DNA from 2 places in the Clostridium chauvoei genome. Region 2 is predicted to be linked to the other one. Evidence: predicted binding sites of a transcription regulator. Region 2 holds the regulator's gene; the other holds the start of a gene.
The links. The regulator CtsR, encoded in region 2, represses protease genes until heat stress. The targets are predictions, from matches to a motif close to AAGGTCAANNAAGGTCAAAT.

Region 1 (3,445 bases), 960 kb from region 2:
CTAATTGGAATTGTCTTCTTCTTATTTTATCTAATTCAGTAGGAAGAGAATCTATTTCTGTTCTAATCATAGCTCCAGCTTCATCTATTAAATCTATTGCCTTATCTGGTAAATATCTATCTTGTATATATCTATCAGAAAGCTTAGCTGCTGCTACTATTGCAGAATCGTGAATTCTAATTCCATGGTGAATTTCAAATCTTTCTTTTAATCCTCTTAATATAGAAATCGCATCTTGCACTGTTGGTTCTTCAACTATTACAGGTTGAAATCTTCTTTCTAAAGCTTTATCTTTTTCAATATATTGTCTGTATTCATCAAAAGTAGTTGCACCTATGCAATGTAACTCACCTCTTGCAAGTAATGGCTTAATTAAATTACCTGCATCCATAGCACCTTCTGTTTTTCCAGCTCCTACAATAGTATGAATTTCATCTATAAATAAAATTATTCTTCCTTCACTACTTTGAACTTCTTTTAATACAGCCTTTAATCTTTCTTCAAATTCACCTCTATATTTAGCTCCTGCAACTAATGCTCCCATATCTAATGAAAATATTACTCTATTTTTTAAACCTTCTGGTACATCTCCTCTTACTATTCTTTCTGCTAACCCCTCAACAATTGCTGTTTTACCAACTCCAGGCTCTCCAATAAGAACTGGATTGTTTTTAGTTCTTCTTGAAAGAATTCTAATTGCTCTTCGTATCTCCTCATCTCTTCCTATTACAGGATCTAATTTATGCTTTTTAGCTAAATCAGTAAGATTTGTTCCATACTTTCCTAACGCATCATAAGTACCTTCTGGGTCTTGTGTTTCTACTCTTTGATTTCCTCTTACTTCTGCTAGTACACTCATAAAATTATCTTTATTAATATTAAATTTATCTAACAACTTCTTAGTTGGACCATTTTTATCAACTTCAATTATTGCAAGCATAACATGTTCTACACTTATATAAGAATCTTCAAATCTTTTTGATATCTCTTCAGCCTTTACTAAAACTTCTTCTATTTGTCTTGTTGCATAAACCCCTGAAGAATTAGCCCCTTCACCTAGCACTTTAGGCATATTATCTAAATTCTTATTTATTTCATTTTTTAATGCTTTAACTTGTATTCCCATCTTTGTTAGAATGTTTGGAATTAATCCATCTTCTTGTTCAACTAGAGCTGAAAATAAATGAATTACCTCCACTTGTTGATGGTTATATTTTACTGCTGTTAAACTAGCATCATTTAGTGCTTGTTGTACTCTTAAAGTCATTTTTTCAATATTCATCTCTCTAGTTCCTCCTATCTCTTACCTTATTATTTTTTACTATATTTAAATATTAATACAAAAGTCAAAGAAAGTCAAAGTAAATTTAGTCTTTTTTTGTTTTTAATATTTACCAATTTTTCAATTTGTCCTCGTTAGGTTATAATAGTACTATTAATAAACTTTTAACAAAAATATAAATCCGTTATATGTTTATTTAAATTTATTATTTTTAGAAGGTGATGATTTTTTGAGAAGAGAATATATAAATTATCCTTCGGATTTACCTGTAAAAATTACTTATACAAGTATAAAGGAATATCCTATTCACTGGCATAACTCTATAGAAATTTTATATGTTCTTAAAGGAAGTCTTAAAGTTAATATAGATACTGACTCTTTTGAGATTTTAGAAAAAGAATTGGAAATAATAAATGTAGAAGAAGCTCATAGAATTCATAGTGATGAAGATAATAGAGTTCTTGTATTTCATATCGATCCTTACTTTTTTGAAAAGTATTATAAAGATATAAACAATATTTTCTTTTACACAAATACTAGTGATGATAATGCTCAAGATGGCGAAGAGTATGATGATTTTAGAATTTTTCTATCTCGAATTCTTTGTGAAACTGTTCAAAAAACAGAAGATTATGATGAAGTTGTTGAAGCGACTTTAGTTGATTTACTTTATCATTTAATTAACAACTTTCACTATCTAACTTATGAAAAAGAAGAATTAAAGGAAAAGGCTGATCAATTAGCTAGATATCATAGAATATCTAAATATATATTTAATAATTATGATAGTAATATTACACTTCAGGATATAGCTAAAAAAGAGTTTTTAAGTCCACACTATCTATCTCATGAAATTAAATATGCTACTGGCTATAGTTTTACTGATTTAGTTAATTTAACTCGTGTTGAAGAATCTGTTAAGTTATTATTAGATACCGATCTTAGTATTTCCGATATTTCTGATGAAGTTGGATTTTCTCATGTAAGATATTTAAATAAAAACTTTAAAATTTACTATAATTGCACTCCTCTTCAATATAGGAAGAAGAATAAATTAACTGAAGAAGAATTTGAAAAACAAAAAATCACAGAAATTTTCCCTTTATCTGAAGCTCTAGATTATATCTCCTATGACTTAGAAGATTATGACCGTTTTAATTATGAAAATAAGTTGTGGAAAATTCATATAAATATGGATGATACTTTAAAGGAATTTAATAAAGAATATAAAGAAATAATAAATCTTGGAGACTCTTTTGATTTATTAATCGAAGATAATAAGGACATTTTAGAAGAAATCCAAGAAGAAGTTCATTTTAATTATGGTAGAATTGAAAATTTATTCAATAGCGATATGGGGGTATTCCCCAATTCTGAATTTTATAATTGGAATAAAGCTAAAAGCGTTATAGAATTTTTAGATTATATAGGTTTAAAACCACTTATAGTCTTAGATAACATTTTATTTGATACCCAGAAATATATTCATATACTTAATAGTTTTTTTGAGTATTTTTCTGAAATCGAATATATTGATATAGTGGATTTTAAGTTTCAATTTTCCTCTGAAATTAATGAAGAAATAAAGGAACAATTAACACTTTTACTAAAAGATGAATATAACTTAGATGTTATTGAAACTTCCTTTAGTTCTTATGATAACAATCGTAATAGAATTTATGATACAGCATTTATGCTTCCTTATATAATTCATAATATAATATTTAAAGGTAATTCATTAGATAAATTAAGAGCCTTTGATGTATTAGAAAAAGAAACTAGCTTAACTAATGAAGTATTTATAGGCGCTCCTGGTATAGTTAATGATATGGGAATAAGAAAACCTTCTTATTATGCATACTATCTCCTTAGTAAACTTGGAGATGAAATTGTAGCTCTAGATAACGGTTATATTGTTACAAAAAAAGAAGATGAATATTGTATCCTTTTATATTCCCATAATGATGATTTAGATTCTTTAGCTGACTATAATGATTTATATAAAAAGAGAGGAAAAGGTAAGGTATATAAAAAGAAATTTTCCTTAAATATAGTAAATATAAAACATTCTTCTAGAATAATTACTTATGAAGTTAATGAAAAAATAGGTTCTTCTTATAACTACTGGCTTTCAATGGGATCTCCAGATAGATTAAATAAAGA
Region 2 (3,445 bases):
CACCTTCATCATATCCAACATATCCTGGAGGTGACCCTATTAATCTTGCTACTGCATGCTTTTCCATATACTCAGACATATCTATTCTAACTAGATTTTTTTCACTTCCAAACATAGCTTCTGCTAAAGCATTTGATAATTCTGTTTTTCCTACACCTGTTGGACCACAGAAAATAAAGCTACCTATTGGTCTGTTAGGATCTTTTAACCCTACTCTCGCTCTCTTTACAGCCTTTGATACTGCTCTTACTGCTTCCTTTTGACCTATAACTCTTTTATGAAGAATATCTTCTAATTTTAAAAGTCTTTGGGATTCTTTTTGAGTTAATTTTTCTAATGGTATTTGAGTCCATAATGATACTACATTTGCTATATTATCTGGTGTTACTACATACTTATTGTTGTAATTTTGATGTTTCCAATCATCTCTTAAGGTTATACACTCTTGTTTAAGTTCATTTTCTTTATCTCTTAAGCTTGCAGCCTTCTCAAAATCTTGACCTCTTATTGCTTCTTCTTTTTCTCTTTCTATATCTTCTATTTTAAGTTCTATATCTTTTATACTTGGTGGTGCTATTAAATTTTCTATTCTTACTTTAGCTGCTGCTTCATCAATTAAATCAATTGCTTTATCAGGCATAAATCTATCTGTTATATATCTATCTGAAAGCTTAACAGCTGCCTCTATTGCTTCTTCTGTAATTTCTACCCTATGATGCGCTTCGTATTTATCTTTAAGTCCTTTTAATATTTCTAAAGTTTCATTTTTTGAAGGTTCTCCTATATTTACAGGTTGAAATCTTCTTTCTAATGCTGAATCTTTTTCTATATATTTTCTATATTCTTCTATTGTTGTTGCTCCTATACATTTTATTTCGCCCCTTGCTAATGCTGGTTTAAGTATATTTGCTGCATCAATAGCTCCTTCTGCTCCACCTGCTCCTACTATGGTATGAATCTCATCTATAAATATAATTACATCTTCTCTACTTTTTATTTCTTCCATTACCTTTTTAAGTCTATCCTCAAATTCTCCTCTATATTTAGCCCCTGCTATCATGGATGTTAAATCTAAAGATATCAATGATTTATTTTTTAATATTTCTGGAATATTTCCATTAACTATTCTTTGTGCTAACCCTTCAACTACAGCTGTTTTACCAACCCCTGGCTCACCTATTAAACATGGATTATTTTTTATTCTTCTACATAAGATTTCTAAAACTCTTTGATTTTCGTTATCTCTCCCTATCACAGGATCTAATTTTGACTCTTTAGCCATTAATGTTAAGTCTATCCCATATTGATTTAACATTGGAGTTTTAACTGATTTCTTTTTAGGTTTAGTGTCCATTTTTTCAGTTAAACTTTCATCTATAATATCACTTCCTAATAGATACTTATTTAACTTTTGCTCTAAATCTTTAAATTCAACTTTATAATTAGATAATGTAGTATGTGCAACACTCTCTACATCTTCTATTAAAGCTAACAGTATATGTTCTGGACTTATTGCATTATGGTTAAAATTTCTAGCTTTTATTAAGCTATCATCAAATAATCTTTTTGCTCTAGGAGTTAATAGCATCTCTCCTACAGAGATATCATCATCACCAAACCCTAAATAATCTTCTATTACCTTTTTTACCTTTTCTACTGTTATTCCTGCAGAGTATAAAATTTCTCTTGCATATCCACCCTCTTTGAGTAACCCAACAAGAATATGCTCTGTTCCTATATAACCATGTTTAAAATAGTGTGATTCTTTTTGAGCTTCTACTAACACTATATGTGCCCTTTCCGTAAACCTCCCAAAAATCATATATATACCTCCATACCCTAATTTTATATTTTTTAACCCCTCATAAAGTAAACACATTTATATCTAGAATTTATGATAAAATTACCGTTATCATTCCTTTTAATATATCTGCTCTTACTCTATTTTTATCTAATACAGATGTTAATGTTCTGTCATTTAATGATATTTTCATTATTTCATATTCATTATCCGTAATGGATCTTGATTCTCTTAAGTGATCTAATATTGAAATTGCACCATTATATGTGATACTACTACCTATAGAATTGTTTATTATATCTAATCTACGTTCTTTATTGTCATAAGTTACTTTTGTAATAACAATATAACCTCCTCCGCCTCTTCTACTTTCGATTAAATACCCTTTTTCATAAGTAAATCTAGTAGTTAATACATAGTTTATTTGGGAAGGTGCACAACAAAATTTATCTGCTAATTCGTTTCTTTGAATTAACACTTGATTCTCTTCTTGCTCATTTATCATATTCTTTATAAATTTTTCTATTGTATCTGAAATTCTTGCCATCTTTTCACCTTTTTAAACCTAATTTAATTTTGACTTTCTTTGACTTTAATTATATATTAATACCTTTATTATGTCCATTTGGTATCATTGCAATCAATATATATTAATATAATCCACTTTTACTAAATTACCCTAAAATAATTAATCTTTTGGAATTATTTAAACATATTTTTCAAACACTAATAATATTAACTTTAAGAAAGGAGCTTACTATGGAAATTCAATGGTTTGGTGGTACCACCTTTATTATAAAAAATTCAATTGGCAAAAGAATATTAATAGATCCTATGCAAATAGGTGCCAGTATTAAAAAATATGATTTTAAAGTTGATATAATTACTTTAAATAGTCCAGATATATATCAAAATATCGAGCCCTACATTCAGAAAGAATGTACTATAATAAATAGCATTTCTTCTTTTTGTAATGAATATTTATCTTTAAATAGTTATAGTTCCTTTAAAGATAATATAATGGGGGCTAAAAGAGGTGAAAATATAATTTATATTTTTGAAATAGATGGCTTTAGACTTTGTCATTTAGGTACTCTTGGGCATACCCTAAATATTAATTTTGTTTCTAAATTGCAAAATTTAGATTTTTTATTTATTCCTATAGGAGGTCATTTTTCTTTAAATGGTATAGATGCTGCTAAGTTAGCCACATCTATTAATTCAAAGTATATAATTCCTATGTACTATAGAAATTTATATGATTATGCTTACTTAGATGGTCCGCATAAATTCTTATCTCATATGAAATGTGTAAAAAAATGTAATAGTACTTCTATTCAAACTAACTCTTTAGATTTTAAAAACAGTAATACAGTTCTATTACTTGAATGATATTTATTTACAAAATAAAAGAACCGTCATATAAAAGACGGTTCTTCTCATGTACATTACTCTTGAACTGGAGCTCCAACTGGACAAACATTTGCACAGTTTCCGCAATCTATGCAAGTATCTGCATCTATAACGAATTGAGTATCTCCTTGGCTTATAGCATTAACTGGACATTCTGCAGCGCATGCACCACAGTTTACACATGAATCTTGAATTACGAATGCCATAATTAGCACCTCCTAATTAATATGA

Region 1: the regulator CtsR is predicted to act here: its motif matches at 1,343-1,362, upstream of clpB (ATP-dependent chaperone ClpB).

The regions. Positions count from the first base shown of each region.
Region 1 is NZ_CP018624.1:498,389-501,833, reverse strand. Features, by position in the region: gene clpB (ATP-dependent chaperone ClpB) at 1-1,282, opposite strand, end outside; gene BTM21_RS02275 (helix-turn-helix domain-containing protein) at 1,512-3,445, shown strand, end outside.
Region 2 is NZ_CP018624.1:2,413,288-2,416,732, forward strand. Features, by position in the region: gene BTM21_RS11370 (ATP-dependent Clp protease ATP-binding subunit) at 1-1,822, opposite strand, end outside; gene BTM21_RS11375 (CtsR family transcriptional regulator) at 1,893-2,348, opposite strand; gene BTM21_RS11380 (MBL fold metallo-hydrolase) at 2,561-3,193, shown strand; gene BTM21_RS11385 (DUF362 domain-containing protein) at 3,250-3,420, opposite strand.